DNA from 2 places in the Microbacterium sp. MTN4-26 genome. Region 2 is predicted to be linked to the other one. Evidence: predicted binding sites of a transcription regulator. Region 2 holds the regulator's gene; the other holds the start of a gene.
What was found. Region 2 encodes HspR, which represses chaperone genes until heat shock. Its sites were predicted from a motif close to AAGTTGAGTCNNNNNGACTCAACTT; they were not measured.
Positions count from the first base shown of each region.

Region 1: a site for HspR is predicted at 3,069-3,093, ahead of ACGG9C_RS16620 (ATP-dependent Clp protease ATP-binding subunit). Genes of this name have one in related genera too.

Region 1 covers NZ_BTGO01000030.1:1,476-10,523, forward strand. The annotation lists gene ACGG9C_RS16600 (S9 family peptidase) at 1-856, opposite strand, end outside; gene ACGG9C_RS16605 (MauE/DoxX family redox-associated membrane protein) at 977-1,366, shown strand; gene ACGG9C_RS16610 (class I SAM-dependent methyltransferase) at 1,370-2,473, opposite strand; gene ACGG9C_RS16615 (DUF3817 domain-containing protein) at 2,541-2,996, shown strand; gene ACGG9C_RS16620 (ATP-dependent Clp protease ATP-binding subunit) at 3,111-5,651, shown strand; gene ACGG9C_RS16625 (hypothetical protein) at 5,711-6,118, shown strand; gene ACGG9C_RS16630 (ATP-dependent DNA ligase) at 6,129-7,652, shown strand; gene ACGG9C_RS16635 (sugar ABC transporter permease) at 7,709-8,980, opposite strand; gene ACGG9C_RS16640 (ATP-binding cassette domain-containing protein) at 8,977-9,048, opposite strand, start outside.
Region 2 covers NZ_BTGO01000007.1:24,291-33,338, forward strand. The annotation lists gene dnaK (molecular chaperone DnaK) at 1-539, shown strand, start outside; gene ACGG9C_RS07365 (nucleotide exchange factor GrpE) at 542-1,147, shown strand; gene ACGG9C_RS07370 (DnaJ C-terminal domain-containing protein) at 1,156-2,160, shown strand; gene ACGG9C_RS07375 (heat shock protein transcriptional repressor HspR) at 2,292-2,750, shown strand; gene ACGG9C_RS07380 (potassium channel family protein) at 2,808-3,554, shown strand; gene ACGG9C_RS07385 (AI-2E family transporter) at 3,564-4,679, shown strand; gene ACGG9C_RS07390 (SHOCT domain-containing protein) at 4,683-5,042, opposite strand; gene ACGG9C_RS07395 (DUF6325 family protein) at 5,061-5,474, opposite strand; gene ACGG9C_RS07400 (transaldolase family protein) at 5,556-6,215, opposite strand; gene ACGG9C_RS07405 (ribokinase) at 6,305-7,276, shown strand; gene rbsD (D-ribose pyranase) at 7,273-7,677, shown strand; gene ACGG9C_RS07415 (GntR family transcriptional regulator) at 7,679-8,470, shown strand; gene ACGG9C_RS07420 (LacI family DNA-binding transcriptional regulator) at 8,454-9,048, shown strand, end outside.

The sequences.
Region 1 (9,048 bases), on a different contig from region 2:
GTTCCCGGGGCAGGTGAGCGAACCAGCTGGTCGAGACGTCGACGACGCCGGGGTCGACGACGGCCGCGGCGAACCGCTGCTCCACCGTGAGCGCACGCGGCACCCAGTACCCCGCTTGGCTCACTCCCCACACCGCGAGACGTGCCTCATCGACGTCATCGCGTGCGACGAGGGCGTCCACGACCGGAGCAAGTACCGCCTCCCAGTCCGGGCGGAACGGGACACCGTGTTCGAAGAGCTGTGACTGCTGCCCGGGGCCGTCGAAGACGAACACGGCCCAGCCGCGCGCGAGCGCCGGTCGGCCGAGATCGGTCCACAGCCGGCTGATCGCCTCATCGCTGCCGTTGTTCAGCACCAGTGTGCGGTGTGGACCGGCGCCCACGGGCAAGAACAGTGCTCCCGGCAGAGGTTGCCCGCCATGAGGAACGGTGATGCGTGCGACAGGATGCCCGCACCCATCGACGAACGCGTCCCACGCGCGACGATGGGTGCGGAACGTGGTCAGCAACGTGTCGCCGTCGGGTAGCGCGGCCGCCGCGGACACGGCAAAGCCCAGGTAGTTCGCGGCGCGCAGGTGGCGCGCCGCCGCGGTGGCGTGATGGCCGGTCGCAGCGGCGTCATCCGCCTCGTCGAGCACCCGTTCGCCGAGGTCGCGCCATGCGGAGAACCATCCGGCGGTGTCGCCCGCTCCCACCGGGCCCGCAGCAGCGAGAATCTCGCCCGGGTCGCCCCCGCCGTGCACGCTGTGTCCGATCGCGAGGCGAACATCGAAGTCGAATCCCGGATCGGTGGCGAATCCTCCCGCGAAGGGGGACGACAGCAGATCCCGGGGCGGCGTCGGTGCATCGGTGGTCATGGGATTTCGCCCTTTTCCGTCGGTGGACGCCGCCAGCAAAGCATCGCTTCGGTGCGCACACAAGGCCTCGGTCCGGCAAGGGCTTCCGGCAGCTGCCGCCGACGTGATTGAGTCAGAGGCATGAAGACCTTCTCCCGATGGCTCCTGGCCGCCGCGATGGTGTTCGCGGGCATCAGTCACCTGTTCTGGGCACGCAAGGAGTTCCAGGCTCAGGTTCCGGACTTCGCGGTCGAGAAGACCGGCCTCGACCGGGACGCCGTCGTCGTCGCATCCGGCGTGGTGGAGGTGATGTTCGGCACGGCACTGGTGGCGCTGCCCGCCTCGCGCCGGCGCGTGGGCGCGCTCCTGGCCGCGTTCTTCATCGCGATCTTCCCGGGAAACGTCGAGCAGTTCACGCGTGGACGAGACGGGTTCGGCCTCGACACCGATGCGAAGCGTCTGGCTCGACTGTTCTTCCAGCCGGTGCTGGTCTGCTGGGCGTGGTGGTGCACGCGCGACGGCCGCGCGTGAGCATCATCGCCGGGTCGACGCGGTCAGGGTGAACTTGGCGTTGCGGGCGATCTGGCGAGTCGGGCCGACGATGCGCTCCAGCGCAGCGCGGTACCCGAGCGAAGAGTTCCACACGGTCCACAGTTCTCCGCCCGGCGCGAGCACACGCGCGGCGTCGGCGAACATGAGCGGCGCGATCCTGCCGGTGACGGCTGCGCCCGAGTGGAACGGCGGATTGAGGGCGATGAGAGACGTCGATCGGTCGGGCTGCGCGCCGAGCATGTCATCTCGCACGACCTCGACGCGGCCGGCGACGCCGTTGGCGGCGACCGTGGCTTTCGCGGAGGCCACGGCGATGGCCGACTGATCGCTCGCGATCACCCGGGCACGCGGATGCCGCGTCGCCCAGGAGGCGGCCACGACCCCGGTGCCGCACGCCATGTCGATGACCGGCCGCTCCGTCGGGGCGGGCAGGTGCGCCAGCAGCAGCCGGGTGCCGATGTCGATCGACGTGCCGGCGAACGCCCCGCCGAACGCGCACACGGTGATGCCCTCGTGCGTTTCCTGCCGCGGTGTCGGATCCGCGCCGTCGTGTGGGCCTCGCGCGACGAGCACCCGGGACTTCTGTCTCGCGTGGGTGACGTCCACGCGGCCGAATCGGCGGGCGAGCACGTCGTTCATGGCGACGCTCATGTGCTTGAGGCGTCCGCCGGCGAACACCGTGACGTCGGGAGCGGCGTGGGCGGCGATGATCCCGGCGATGTCGTCGAGCTGGTCGAGCGAGCGGGGCAGGCGGAGCAGTACCACGTGGGCTCCCCGCACGAGCTCGGGAGACAGGGGGAGAGACCGATAGGAGTGCGAGTGAGCGAGGGCGTCGGCGTTGGCGGCGAGCGCCCGCTCCCCGGTGAGCGCATCCTGGTGGACGCGGATGCCGGTGGCGCCGGCGAGCGCGGCGCCGAGGGTGAGTGCGCCGTAAGCGTCGCCGATCACGCACACGGCGCCCGCTTCGGTGTTCTCGCGCGCCGCCGCGGAGAGGTCGAGGATCAGTCGATCGGCGGCGTCGACCGCGACCAGTCCCGGGGCCTCGAGGTCGGGGCGCCGCCGCAGGCGATCGAGCTCAGAGTGCACGCTTCCACGCTAGACCGTGGCGCGTCACCCGCCCGCTTAGGGTGGAGACGACCGATCTGGAGTACTCGTGTTCCGCACCCCTCTGTCCCTGTTCCGCGTCCTCGCCCTCGCCGAAGCGGTGTCGTGGACGCTCCTCATCGCAGGACTGATCCTGCGTGCGATGCTCGACCTCCCGATCGCGGTGACGATCGGCGGCGGCATACACGGATTCGTGTTCCTCTCCTACGGCGCCACGGCCGTGCTGGTGGCGATGAACCAGCGATGGGGGATGTGGCCGACGATCGTGGCGGTCGGGAGTGCCGTCATCCCCTATGCGACCATCCCGACGGAGATCTGGCTGCACCGTGCCGGGCGTCTCGACGGCCCCTGGCGAATCGCGCCCGTCCCCGAGGCGGACCGTTGGTACGATCCGCTGATGCGGTGGTTCCTGCGGCGGCCATGGGTGCTCGCGCTGGTCCTCGTGGCGGCGGTTGCCGTCGTCTTCGCCGTTCTCCTGGTCGTCGGCCCGCCCGGAGGGAAGTGAGGCGGATCTCGGCGCCTCGGAATAGTCCGCCTCCTCCTGCGTTGAAGTTGATAAGCAAGCGCTCAACTCCTAAAGTTGAGCTCGCGTGACTCATCTTTGATGCAAGGAGCGGGAATGCCCGAAGACTTCACCCCCGACGAGGGCCACAGCGCCTTCGACGAGTTCCTCGCACGCTATCTCGCGGGCGAGCGCGCCCGCGCGGAGCGATCGATCGACCTCAGTCGATTCCTCGGTGCGGCGACGCAGCAGATCCTGCAGGCCGCAGGTCGATACGCGCTCGAACGGGGCCAGCAGGAACTCGACGCGCTGCACGTTCTGCGCGTGCTCGTCGACCGCTCGCCGGCGAAAGACGCGGTCGAGCGCGTCGGCGCCGACGCGGCGGCGATCGTCCGCGCCGCGGAGGATCGGCTGCCGGCGGCCTCGCACCGAGCGCATGTCGATGGCGCGGTGATCACCCCGTCAGTGCAACGAGCGCTCTTCCACGCCTACCAGGTGGCGCGCTCGTCCGGATCGACCTATGTCGACCCCGAGCACCTCTTCTTCGCCCTCGTGCTCGCGCAGGACACTCCCGCGGGGCAGATCCTCGCGCGCGCCGGCGTGACCGCGGAGTCTCTGACCCAGGAAGTTCGTGAGACCGTGTCGGGCGACGCCGAGGCGCCGGAAGACGGAATGGCATCGTCTTCGACGCCGATGCTCGACCGTTTCGGCATGGACCTCACCGCGCGGGCACGCGAAGGCGCGCTCGACCCGGTCATCGGCCGTGCCGACGAGATCGAACAGACGATCGAGGTCCTCAGTCGTCGCACCAAGAACAACCCCGTGCTGGTCGGAGAGGCCGGCGTCGGCAAGACGGCGATCGTCGAGGGACTCGCCCTGGCGGTGGCCGCCGGCAGCGTTCCGGCGCAGCTGACGGACAAGCGGGTGATCGTCCTCGATCTGCCCGCGATGCTCGCCGGCACCCGCTACCGCGGAGACTTCGAGGAGCGCCTCACGCAGACGATGGATGAGATCTCCGCGCATCGTGACGAGATCGTCGTCTTCATCGACGAAGTGCACACGGTGGTCGGCGCCGGAGGCGGCGGTGACGGCGGCATGGATGCGGGGAACATCCTGAAGCCCCGCCTCGCGCGCGGCGACCTGCACCTCATCGGGGCGACCACGCTCAAGGAGTATCGCGCGATCGAGAAGGACCCGGCGCTGGAACGCCGGTTCCAGCCCGTGCGGGTGGGAGAGCCGTCGCCCGAAGACGCGATCCGCATCCTCGAGGGACTCGCGCCCGCGTACGAGGAGCACCACGGAATCACCTACACGACCGACGCGCTCCGCGCCGCGGTCGAGCTCAGTGACCGCTATCTCGGCGATCGCGTGCTGCCCGACAAGGCCATCGACCTCATCGATCAGGCGGGTGCGCGCCTGCGCCTCCGCCTCGGCGCGAAGGTCGACGTCTCCGACCTCGTGACCGAGGCTGCCGCACTCGAGGCGAAGAAGAACACCGCCGTGACCGCCGAGCAGTACGAGGAGGCGTCGGTGCTGCGCGACCGCCTCGCCGAGGTGCAGGCTGAGATCGAGCGGGCGACGCGTGAGGGCCACGACGTGTCGACGGTGGTCGACGAACCGCAGATCGCTGCGGTCATCAGTCGTGCGACCGGCATCCCCGTGAGTCGCTTGACCGAGACGGAGCGCGAGCGCCTCGGCGCGCTGGAGAGCGAGCTGCACGAGCGCGTCATCGGACAGGATGACGCCGTCGCCGCCGTTGCCCGCGCGGTGCGACGCAATCGCACCGGCATGGGAGACGAGCGTCGACCCGTCGGGTCGTTCCTCTTCCTCGGCCCGACCGGCGTCGGCAAGACCGAGCTGGCGAAGGCGCTCGCGGAGTCGCTCTTCGATGACGACCAGGCGGTCGTGCGCTTCGACATGAGCGAGTTCGGCGAGCGTCACACCGTGTCACGTCTGGTCGGCGCCCCTCCCGGCTACGTCGGCTTCGACGAGGCCGGGCAGCTCACCGAACGCGTGCGACGCAACCCCTACTCGGTCGTGCTGTTCGACGAGATCGAGAAGGCGCACCCCGACGTGTTCAATGTGCTGCTGCAGGTTCTCGACGACGGGCGCCTGACCGACGGTCAGGGGCGCACGGTCGACTTCCGCAACACCGTCGTCGTGATGACCTCGAACCTGGGCTCGGAGTTCCTCGCGTCGCGGGGCGGCGCGATCGGGTTCCTCGCCGACGGCGGGGGAGCCACCGGGTTCGGTTCGGAGAAGGACCTGCGCGATCGGGTGATGGGCAAGCTCCGCGAGGCGATGCGACCGGAATTCCTCAACCGGATCGACGAGATCGTCCTGTTCCGCAAGCTCGAGTCCGCGCAGCTCCAGCAGATCGTGCGCGTCCTGCTGGATGCCACCGAGCGGCGGCTCGGCGCGCGGTCCGTCGCGTTCCAGATCACCGATGCCGCGGTGGCGCGGCTCGCCGAGCTCGGCTACGAGCCGGAGTACGGTGCGCGACCGCTGCGCCGGCGGATCCAGCGCGAGATCGATGACCGCATCGCCGAGCTTTTCGTCTCGGGGGACCTCGACGACGGCGGCGCGGTCTCGGTCGACCTCGTCGAAGGCGGCATCGGAGTCACGGCCCACCGGGCGCGCACGCCGCTGGCCGCCTGATCCGACACGAGCATGCCTCATCCGGCCCCGAGGGGGAGCGGATGAGGCATGCTCGTGTCATGAGCCGCGGTCCGATCGAATCCCTGCGATCCGTTGCCCGTTACCTCCTGGCGGCGCTTCTCGTCGCCGCCGGGGTGTCCCACCTCACGTGGGGGCGGCGCGGCTACCGCATCGTGGTTCCCGACTGGGCGACCAAGCTCCTGCACACCGACAAGGACATGATCGTCGTCGCCTCGGGCGCGGCGGAGATCATGCTGGGTGCGGCGCTCATCGCGTTCCCGGCAGACCGCCCCCGCGTCGGCGCAGCGATCGCGACGTTCTTCGGGGCCGTTCTGCCCGGCAATGTGCATCAGTGGCGCACCGGGCGATCGGCACCGATGCTCCGCACCGATCGGGCTCGGTTCGCAAGACTGTTCCTGCAGCCGCTCCTGGTGGCATGGGCACTCTGGTCGACCGGGCGGCGGTGAGGTCGCGGTGCTGCTGCTCGCCGATATCGTCGCGACCGCCGACGCCCTGATGGCGACCCGCTCGCGCTCGGCGAAGATCTCCCTCGTGGCCGACATCCTGCGCCGGGCGGCCGTCGACGATCTGCGCGCCGTCGTCGGCATGCTGATCGCGGCTCCGCGACAGGGACGCCTCGGGGTCGGATGGCGGTCGATCCGCTCGCGCGCCGCGGCACACGCCGAGGTCGCCACGCTCACCGTCGGCGACGTCGATGCGGCCTTCGAACGGCTCGCGGGCCTCGCCGGAGACGGCGTCGGCGCGCGACGCGCGGCAGAACTCGACGCGCTCGCCGCCTCGGCCACCGCTGCCGAGTGGGACTTCCTCGTGCGGGTGATCCTCGGCGAGCTGCGCACCGGCGCCCTGCAGGGGGTGGTCGTCGATGCGATAGCCGCAGCTGCCGATCGGTCGCTCGCGGCGGTGCGGCGTGCCGCGATGCTCACGGGCGACCTCGGTGAAACGGCCGTGATCGCCCTCTCCGGCAACGCGTCCGACCTCGACGCGGTCGCCCTCGAGGTGGGGCGCCCCGTGCTGCCGATGCTGGCGGGCAGCGCGCAGACGGTGCTGGAGGCGCTGGCAGCGACCGGCCCCGCGGTGGTCGAGTACAAGCTCGACGGCGCGCGCATCCAGGTGCACCGCCGCGGCGAGGATGTGCGGGTCTACACGCGCGGTCTCGCGGACATCACGCATCGCGTCCCGGAGATCGTCGAGGTGGTCCGCGCGATGCCGGTGGACGACGCGATCCTCGACGGAGAGACGCTCGCGCTCGACGAGGACGGTGGGCCGCGCCCCTTCCAGGACACGATGGCGCGGTTCGGGTCCGAGGCCGCGGCCCAGATCGCCCTTCGGCCGTGGTTCTTCGACGTGCTGCGCGTCGACGAACGCGATCTGCTCGACGAGCCGCTCACGACGCGGCGAGACACCCTCGCCCGCGTGGCCGGGCCCTGGTGCGTCCCCGGCGTGGTCACCGACGACGACGATATCGCCGCCCGGTTCTCCGAGGAGGCGCTCGCGGCGGGACACGAGGGCGTCGTCGTGAAGGCGGCCGGCAGTCTGTACTCCGCCGGGCGGCGGGGGTCGGGCTGGATCAAGGTCAAGCCCGTCATCACCCTCGACCTCGCGGTGCTCGGGATCGAATGGGGATCGGGCCGCCGCGCCGGGATGCTGTCGAACCTCCACCTGGGTGCGCGCGACGATGACGGGGAGTTCGGTGCGCCGGGCGGGTTCGTCATGGTCGGCAAGACCTTCAAGGGGCTGACCGACGACCTGCTGCGGTGGCAGACGACGCATTTCCCGGAGCTTGCGACCGGGGAGGTGCCCGGCGGCATCGCGGTTCGTCCGGAGACGGTCGTCGAGATCGCGATCGACGGCGTGCAACGCTCGCAGCGCTATCCCGGGGGAGTGGCGCTGCGCTTCGCCCGCGTGCGCGGATACCGCCCCGACAAGTCGCCCGCCGACACCGACACGATCGCCACGGTCCGCGCACTCCTGCGCGGGTGAACGCCTGACGGCGCCGGGGCGATGCCGCCGGCGCCGTCAGGGAATCGCATCCGGTGTCAGGTGCGCACGGTGCCGCCCGAGCGCAGTCTCGACAGCGCGTCCACGGTTGCGGCGAGGATGAGCACCGCGCCGGTGACGATGAGGTTCAGCCCCGCCGGCATCCGCAGCAGCCCCAGTCCGTTCGCGATCACGGCGATCACGAGCGCGCCGATCGCGGCGTGGGTGAGACGTCCCTTGCCGCCGAACAGGCTGACGCCGCCGACAACCGCGGCCGCGACGCCGCTGAGCACGATCTCTCGGCCTGCGGCGGCATCCACCGAGCCGACCTTCGAGATGCTGAACAGACCCGAGACCACGGCGAGCGTCGAGCACACGATGAACGCGCTCCACTTGATCACGACGACCTTCACGCCCGCGCGACGGGCCGCCTCCGCGTTGCCGCCGATGGCGTAGATGTAGCGCCCGAACTTGGTGCGGTCGAGCAGGAAGGTGCCGATCCACAGGATCGCCAGCACGATCGGCACGACGATCGGCACGCCTTCGACCACGCCCACCGACTGGCCGCGGTTCTGGTTCAGCACCCAGACCACGCCGCCGCCGACGACGGCGATGACGCCGAGCTTGATCCACACGAGCGCGATGGTGCGGTTGGGCACCCCGGCCTTCGTGCGTCGGGTGCGGTCCCAGAACGAGGTTCCGGCCGCGATCGCGAGGATCACCACGAGCATCACCCAGCCCGCCCAGACCGGCAGGTTGCCGTTCTGGATGGCGGTGATCTCGGGAATCTGCACGCGGTACAGACCACCGGATCCGATGATGAACAGGGTCACCCCCTGGTAGCCGAGGAACAGACCCAATGTCACGACGAAGGAGGGGATCCCGACTCTCGCGACGAAGAATCCGATGAAGGTTCCGGTCGCGATGCCCGCCGCGAACGCGATGAGGAGCGCGAGCACCCAATCGACGCCATGGACGTTCACGAGAACGATGAACAGCGCCATCGTCATGCCGCTGGTGACGCCGGCGGACAGATCGATCTCGCCGAGGAGCAGCACGAACACCAACGCCATCGCGAGCATCACGAGCGTCGCCGCCTGCGTGATGAGGTTGGCGAAGTTGCGCTCGGTGAGGAAGAACGGACTCAGGAAGGTGAACAGCAGCGCGAGCACCACGAGACCGCCGATGGCGGGCAGGGCGCCCATGTCGCCGGCGCGCACGCGCTGCCACCACGCCATGACCTGGTCGCGGACGGTGCCTTCCTGCCCGCTGCCGATGAGGTCGGACACCGTGCTGGTGTCCGCCGGGATGTTGCCTCCGGGAGTGGTCATTCCGCGCCTCCTGCCTCGACGACCGCGGCGTCGCCGCCGTAGGTCTTGCTGCCGGTGATGTAGCCGAT
Region 2 (9,048 bases):
TCCCGCAGGTCGAGGTCACCTTCGACATCGACGCCAACGGCATCGTGCACGTGTCCGCGAAGGACAAGGGCACCGGCACCGAGCAGTCCATGACCATCACGGGCGGCTCGTCGCTGCCCAAGGAGGACATCGACCGCATGGTGCGCGAGGCCGAGGAGCACGCCGCCGAGGACAAGAAGCGCCGCGAGGCCGCCGAGGTGCGCAACCAGGCCGAGACCACGTCGTACTCGGTCGAGAAGCTCATCTCCGACAACGCCGACAAGCTGCCCGAAGAGGTCAAGACCGAGGTGCAGGCCGACGTCGACGCCCTCAAGTCCGCGCTCGCCGGTGACGACGACGAGGCCGTGAAGACGGCTTTCGACAAGCTGAACCAGAGCCAGCAGAAGCTCGGCGAGGCGATCTACCAGTCGTCGCAGAACGAGCAGGCCGCCCCCGGCGCCGGCGCGTCGGAGGAGCAGGCATCGACGGAGTCCGATGAGGATGTCGTCGACGCCGAGGTCGTCGACGAGGACGAGGACAGCTCGGAGGAGAAGAAGTAACCATGCCCAAGGACTTCGAACCGGGACCCGACGAGGTCCCCGAGAACGAGGTCCCCGGCGACGAGGGGTCGGAGGCTCAGGCCTCCGACCCTCAGCCGGAGGATCCGGCCCTGACCGTCGACGACATCCTCGGTGCGGAGCAATCCGAAGACGCCGCCGGTGCCGACGCGGAGGACCAGGTGCTCGCCGACCTCGAGTCGCAGCTGCTGGGAGACCTCAAGCGCCTGCAGGCCGAGTACGCCAACTACCGCCGCCGCACCGAAGAGCAGCGCGAGGTGGAGATCGAGCGCGCCAAGGGCTCGGTCGCCAAGGGACTGCTGCCGGTGATCGACGACCTCGACCGCGCGGAGAAGCACGGCGACCTCAACGAGGGCACCCCCTTCGCCGCGATCGCCGAGAAGCTGCGCGGCGTCGTCGAGCGCATGGGCATCGAGCCCTACGGCGCCGCCGGCGAGGCGTTCGACCCCCAGCACCACGAGGCGATCTTCCAGGCACCCACCCCCGGCACCGAGACCCCGACGATCCTCGAGGTCGTCGAAGTCGGATACCGCCTGGGCTCTGTCGAGCTGCGTCCGGCCAAGGTCGTCGTCGCCGTTCCGGCGGAGTAGGAGGACACGTGGCGAGTCAGGACTGGTTCGACAAGGACTTCTACAAGGTCCTCGGTGTCTCCAAGGAGGTCAGCGCCGCCGACCTCAAGAAGACCTACCGAAAGCTCGCGCGCACCTACCACCCCGATTCCAACCCGGGGGATGCCAAGGCCGAAGCGAAATTCAAGGAGATCAGCGAGGCGTACGCCGTGCTGAGCGATCCCGAGCAGCGCGAGGAGTACGACCAGATCCGGGCCATGGGCTCGGGCGCGCGCTTCACCGCCGGCGGAGCCGGACAGGGTGGGGGCTTCGAGGACGTCTTCTCGAGATTCGGGCAGGGTCGTGGGGGCGGCGGCTACAGCAGCGCCGACTTCGACGACATCTTCTCGATGTTCAACCAGCAGCAGGGTGGGCGCGGCACGGGCTTCGGCTCCGGTCGATTCGGGCAGCCCTCCGGCGGGTTCCAGGGATTCGGCGGTCCGTCGCGCGGTGCGGATGTCACCGCGCGCACGACCATCGACTTCATCACCGCCACCAAGGGCGAGACCATCACCCTGCAGGGTGAGGACGGCAAGCCGTTCAAGGTGAAGATCCCCGCCGGTGTGCGCGACGGGCAGAAGATCCGCCTGCGCGGCCGCGGTCGCCCCTCGCCGGACGGCGGGGAATCGGGCGACATCGTCGTGCAGGTGACCGTGCGGCCGCATCCGGTGTTCACCCGAGACGGGCTGAACCTGCGCGTGACCGTGCCGGTGACCTTCACCGAGGCCACCCTCGGCGCCACGATCGAGGTGCCGACCCTCGGCGGAGACCCGGTGCGACTGCGGGTCGCGGCGGGCACCCCGTCGGGGCGCGTGCTGCGGGTCAAGGGTCGTGGCGTGCAGACGCAGAAGGGCACCGGCGACCTCCTGGCGGAGGTGCAGGTGGCGGTGCCGTCGCACCTGGATGACGCGGCCCGTGAGGCGCTCGCGGCGTATCAGGCGCTGGAGCCGAAGGAGAACCCGCGCGCGGACCTCATGGCGAAGGCGCGCACGTAGCGTTTCGTCTCGCTCCGCTCGCTCAACGACCGGTGGGGGTGACCGGTGGCCGCGGAGTACCTTGGGATCAACCTTTTCCGGTCGTTGAGCGACGAGCGGAGCGAGGAGACGAAACGGAACGAGGTGAGCACATGGTGGACCCCGACGAGATCGACGAGGACGCACCGATCCTCGCCATCGCCGGCGCCGCGGAGCTGGCGGGGATGCATCCGCAGACCCTGCGCCAGTACGACCGTCTCGGCCTCGTCGTGCCCGCCCGCACCCAGGGCGGGTCGCGCCGCTACTCGCTGCGGCACGTCGCGCAGCTGCGAGAGGTCGCGCGCATGTCGGCGGAGGGCATGAGTCTGCCGGCCATCGCGCGCATCCTCGAACTGGAGAACCGGGTGCGCGAGCTGCACCTGCGCGTGCGCGACCTCGAAGACCGCATGAAGAGCGAGCTCGAGCGACGCCCCGGTGCGCGCGTGTTCGCGGCCGGCGCGACCGGCTCGGTCATCTCGCTGCGCCACGGCACCCGCGTGCGTCGCGCCACCGAGGTCGTGCTGTGGCGTCCGCACCGCGCCCTGCCTCCCGCCGACGACACCGACTCGTGAGAGCCTGGGCGGCGAGGCTGCCGGTCAACGCCGGGCGGCGCTCGTAGTCTCGAACGCATGACGTTGGACCGGTGGCAGCAGATCACGAACTGGCCGCTGATCATCGCCTCGCTCGCCTTCATCGTCGCGTACTCGTGGCAGGTGATCGCCGACCTCGAGGGCGGCGAGTTCTCCCTCGCCCGGGCGATCATGTTCGCCACCTGGGTCGTGTTCGCGATCGACTACATCGTGCAGCTCTCCCTCGCCAAGCCGAAGGGCCGCTGGTTCCGCTCCCACCTGTTCGACCTGTGCGTCGTGGTGATCCCCGCCCTCCGCCCGCTGCGCCTGCTCAAGGCCCTCACCGTCATCCACGTGCTGCAGCGCACCGCCGGTGCGGCCCTCCGCGCACGCATCGCCGTCTACGGCGCGGGTGCCGCCCTCACCCTCATCTGGGTCGCCGCCCTCACGGTGCTCGAAGCCGAGCGCGACGCCCCGAACGCGAACATCACCTCGTTCGGCGACGCCCTGTGGTGGGCGTTCGTCACGATCACCACCGTCGGCTACGGCGACTACACGCCGGTCACCGCGTGGGGCCGGGTCATCGCGGTGCTGCTCATGACCGGCGGCATCGCCGTCGTCGGTGTCGTCTCGGCCACCTTCGCCTCGTGGGTGCTCGAGCGGGCCGCCGCCGGTGCGGATGACGCGGGCGAAGCCGCCACGCGCGGGCAGGTGCGCGCCCTCGCCGCCCAGATCGAAGACCTCGGAACCCGCCTCGGCCGGCCGGGCGACGGCGCCGCATCCACCGACCGCCCGCCGAGCGCCTAGCCTGGCATCGTGAAGGGACCCGCCCCCGCACCCGCCGCACCCGCGCCACCGGCGCTGTCGCCGTCGCTGCGGATCGTGATCGGACTCGCCGCGTCGGTGATCGTGCTCGTGGGGCTCTCGATCGGCCGCGATGTCGTCGGGCCGCTCGTGCTCGGCGCGGTCATCGTGATCATCTGCCAGCCGCTCGGCACGGCGCTGCGCCGCAGGGGGTGGCCGCGATGGGCGGCCACCACCGCCGTGATCGTGCTCGGCTACCTCATCCTCGCCGTGCTCGCCGTCATGCTCGCCTTCGCCGGCGTGCAGTTCGGGCGGCTCGTGCAGGACTTCGCCGGAGATCTGCAGCGGACCGCCCTGGCCGTCGTGGAGTGGCTCCGCGGCCTCGGCCTCGACGACCAGATCGCCGCCGCGACGGCCTCGCTGCTCTCGCCGTCGACCCTGCTGACGATCGCGTCGTCGGTCGGGGGCAGCGTGCTCGGCGTGCTCACGGCGTTCTTCTTCGTGCTGGCCTACGTCATCTTCATGGCCGCCGACGCGTCGCGGTACTCGCGCGCCGAGACGGCGTTCGGCACCGGCATCCGACCGACCCTCGGGCGCTTCGCGGCCTACAACCGCAGCGTGCGCCGCTACTACGTCGTCAACGCCGCGTTCGGTCTCATCGTCGCCGTGATCGACGGGCTCGCGCTGTGGGCGCTCGGCATCCCGGCACCGATGGTGTGGGCGATCCTCGCCTTCGTGACGAACTTCGTGCCGAACATCGGGTTCGTGCTCGGTCTCGTGCCCCCGGCGGTCCTCGCCCTCGTCGTCGGCGGCTGGCCGACGATGCTCGTCGTGATCGCGATCTACTGCGTCGTGAACGTCACCCTGCAGGTGCTCGTGCAGCCGAAGTTCGTCAGCGACGCGGTGAACCTGTCGCTGACGCTGAGCTTCTTCTCGGTCATCTTCTGGACCTTCATCATCGGGCCGCTGGGCGCCATCCTCTCCATTCCGCTCACCCTGCTGGTGCGCGCGCTCGTGCTCGAGGGCGACCCGAGCACGCGGTGGCTGCGCTGGCTGTCGGGGGATGTGGATGCGGCGATCCCCGCCGGTGAGGCACCGACGGGGATCGCGACGAAGAAGAAGCGGTGAGGCTCAGCCGAGGAGCTTGGCCTTCGCGGCGGCGAACTCGGCGTCGGAGAGCACACCGGCGTCTTTGAGCGCGGCGAGCTTCTGCAGCTCGGCGACGATGTCGACGCCGCCCGCCGCGGGGGCGGGGGCTGCGGGGGCGGCCGGCGCCGCCGCCTGCTGCTGGGCGACGGCCTGCTGGGCCGCCTGCTGCATCGCGGCCTGCTGCTGGGCGGCCTGATACTGCTGCTGCTCGTACTCCGACTGCTGCTTGCGCTGGCGGTTGTTCGACATGGCACCGCTGACGGCGCTGGCGGTGCCGGCGACGACGGCGGTGCGCGCGGCGAGACCGATCAGACCGGGACGGCCGACTCTGCGAATGGGCATGATGACTCCTTCTGCTTCTCAGGCCTCGTCGGCCAGATCCATGACGGCGTTGACGACGGGGGCCGGGATGCGCTCGGCGCTCAGCACGACGGCGCCGGCGCTGTCGAGGCGCTCGGCGAGCTCGCGCGCATAGCTGAGCTCGAGCGCGACCAGCAGCGCCGATCCTCCCGGCGGCACGAGCTCGGCGAGCTCGGCGATGTCCTCCTCGCCGGCGATGCCGACTTCGTGCAGCTCGAGCGCGAACTCGTCGGCCTCGACCTCGGTGACCGTGATGTCGCCGTCGTCGGACTTGGAGATCAGCACGAGATCGAGCAGACGCATCAGTCCGCTCTCGAGCAGGTCGGACAGGGCGGCCATCGTGCCGGCGTCGGGGCGCTCGCCCTCGAAGCCGACGAGGTAGAGCTCGACGGGGCCGTAACGGAACGCGGGCATGGTGCGCCTTTCTGACGAGGAAGGATCCTCGCTGAGGCTAGCGCGCCGACTCGGTCGAGGGTAGACCGACCGTGGCCGGAGCTACCCGCGGATGCGGCCGATGGCGCCCTCGAACTCCTCGGCCGAGCGGTCGCTGATGTCGTCGGTGAGCAGATCGAGGATCACCTGCGGCGCCGCGGTGAAGTGGGACACTCCCGCTCGGCGCAGCCCCACGATGTCGTCGGGAGACCGCAGGCTCGCCGCGAGCACATCCGTGTCGGCCCCGGCGCAGGCCGCCTGCATGTCGCCGATGAGGGCGTCGCCGTCGAGGCCGGCATCCCGCAGGCGTCCGAGGTAGGGCGCGAGGTAGCGCGCGCCGTAGGCCGCACCGGCCAGGGCCTGCGCGACGGAGTAGACCGCGGTGATGAGCACCGTCGTGTCCTCCTGCACGAGGGAGGTGACCGCGGCGAACCCCGCCCGGGTGGCGGGCACCTTCACGGCGACCCGGTCGCCGAAGCCCTTGATCCAGGCCGCGTTGGTGAGCATCTCCTCGGTCGTCGCCCCCCACGTCTGGAAGAAGACCTGGGAGGCGCCTTCGTCGACCCACCGCTGGTACAGATCGGGGAGGGCGTCGAGGGCATGCCCGCCGCGCTCGAGGATGGTCGGGTTGGTCGTCACGCCCGTGACGAGGCCGTCGCGCAGCAGCTCGCCGACGAGGGCGAGGTCGGCGCTGTCGACGTAGAGGACCGGAGCGGTGGTCATGTTTCTCCCTCGAACCTGTCGTTACAGGTGGAATCCCCGATAATGTAGCGGAGTGCTGACGGCGCAGTCAAAGAAACGCAGGTGGTGCCATGACCGATGACCAGCAGGCTCTCCCCGGGGTCGTCGTCGTGGGATCCGTCACGGCCGACCTCACCACGTTCTCGACGCGATTGCCCGTGCCCGGCGAGACGATCCTGGGCGACGACTTCACCCTCGTGCTCGGCGGCAAGGGCGCGAATCAGGTCGTCGCCGCGGGCCGAGCGGGCGCTGCAGCCAGCTTCGTCGCGTGCGTCGGCAGCGACCTCTTCCACGACATGATCATGGATGGTCTCGTCGACGCGGGCGTCGACGTGACGCACGTGCGCACCGTTGCCGGTCCGACCGGCATCGCGCACATTCGCGTCGATGCCTCGGCGCAGAACGACATCGTCATGGTGCCCCTCGCCAACGCCGCGCTCAGCGCCGGTCAGATCGACGCCGGGCTGGACGCGCTCGCCGGCAGGGCATCCGTGCTCCTCACGCAGCTGGAGATCCCCGCACCGCTCGCGATGCACGCCATTCGGGCCGGCAGCGAGCGCGGGCTCACCGTCGTGCTCGATCCGGCGCCGGCGTCGGCTCTTCCCGACGACATCTGGCGCCACGTCGATGTCGTGACGCCCAACGAGACCGAGGCGACGGTGATGACGGGCGTCGAGGTGACCGATGTCGCGAGTGCCGAGCGGGCGGGGCGCTGGTTCCTGGAACGCGGCGTCGGCGCCGCGGTCGTGACCCTCGCCGGTGCCGGTGCCCTGCTGATCAGCCCCGACGGAGCGCGCCTGGTCGCACCGTTTCCCGTCGAGGCCGTCGACACCACCGCCGCCGGTGACGCGTTCTCCGGATACCTCGGCGCGGCGCTCGCGGAGGGCGCCACCCTCGACGAGGCCGTCGTGCGTGCCGCCGCGGCGGGCGCGCTGGCCGTCACCGTGCGAGGAGCCTCGCCGAGTCTGCCGACCCGCGAGCGCGTCGACGCGTTCCTCGCCGAACGCCCCGCGCCCGAGATCGTCGACGGGAGCCGCGCATGAGAAAGATTCCCTCCACCATCAACCCGGCCCTCTCGCGCGTCATCAGCGAGACCGGGCACACCGATCTCATCGTCGTGACCGACGCGGGGCTGCCGATTCCGGTCGGCAGCGAGCGGATCGACCTCGCCTACCGTCCGGGGGAGCCGGCCTTCCTCGACGTTCTCGACACGGTGCTCGGCGAGATGGTGATCGAGGGCGCGACCGCGCCGGCGGAGATCGCCGAGCAGAGCCCCGCCATGCTCGCGGCCCTGCGCGAACGCCTCGAGCCGCTCGGCGTCGAACTCGAACTCGTGCCGCACGTCGAGTTCAAGGCACGCACGCGGAGCGCCCGCGCCTTCGTGCGATCCGGAGAGTTCACGGCCTACGCCAACGTCATCCTCCACGCCGGGGTCGCGTACTGACATGACGACCGAACCGCCGCACGGCGACGCGATAGACCGCCGGTCCTCGTCTCCGATGTACGACCAGCTGTGCCGGCTGCTGCTCGCGCGCATCTCGCAGGGCAAGCTCAAGCCCGGCGATCTGCTTCCCGGCGAGATGCGGCTGTGCGAGCACTACGGCATCTCCCGCACCGTCGTGCGGCAGGCGCTGGCGCAGCTCGAACACGAGGGGGTCGTCGAGCGGGTCAAGGGGAAGGGCACGTTCGTGGCCCGCCCCAAGACGAGCGAGAGCCTCGTGCACACCCTGATGGGGCTCTACGAAGACGTGGAGCGCCGCGGCGGACACGTGCACAGCGATGTCATCCGGCACGAGCGCGAGGATGCCGCGGCCGATGTCGCCGAGGCGCTGGAGATCCCCGTCGGCGACTCCGTGATCGCCCTGGAGCGGCTGCGCTTCGTCGACGGCCAGCCGTGGTCGCTGTCGACGACATGGATGCCGGAGGCGGTGGGTGCCGTGACGCTCGGCGTCGACCTCGCCGACGCGTCGCTGTATCGCGTGCTCGCCGACAGCGGGATCGTCGCGGCCGAGGGCGTGCGTTCGGCCGAGGCGACGGTCGCCTCGCACGAGCAGGCGCGCCTGCTCGACCTCACCACCGGCGCCGCCCTGCTCCGCCTGCGCAGCGTCAGCCGCGACGCATCGGGGCGCCCGATCGAATTCTTCATCGCCCACCACCGTGGGGATCGGAGCCGGTTCGAGTTCGAACTCGCCTCCGACGTCTCGCACGCCTCGCTCGTCCATGTCCACGCGGAGTAGGGCGCGCGCCGCGCGCGGCGCGGACGGCGGCGGTGCGGAGTCGGCGTTGTCGACGGCCACGATCTACGACGTCGCCGAGCGCGCGGGCGTCTCGCCCGCCACCGTGTCGCGCGTGTACAACGGCGTCGGGGTGTCACCGGCGAAGACCGAGGCCGTGCAGCGCGCCGCCCGCGAGCTGAAATTCGTGCCCAACAGCACCGCGCGGAACCTCCGGACCGGCAGCGCGAACGCGATCGCGCTCGTGATCCCCGACATCGAGAACCCGTACTTCACCGAGACGGCGCGGGGCATCGAAGACGTCGCGTCGGCGGCGGGCTACTCGGTGATGCTCTGCAACTCCGACGGCGACATCGCCAAGGAGAGCACCTACCTCGGCATCGCCGCCTCCGCCCACATGGCCGGCGTCATCCTCGCGGCCGCCGGAGACGACACCGACGTGAGTGCGCTGCGTGCCGCCGGCCGGCCGATCATCGCCGTCGACCGTTCCGCGGGCGGCGGCGTCGACTCGGTGCTCATGGCCAACCGCGCGGCGGGGTACGCCGCGACGATCGATCTGCTGGATGCCGGCTATCGCCGGG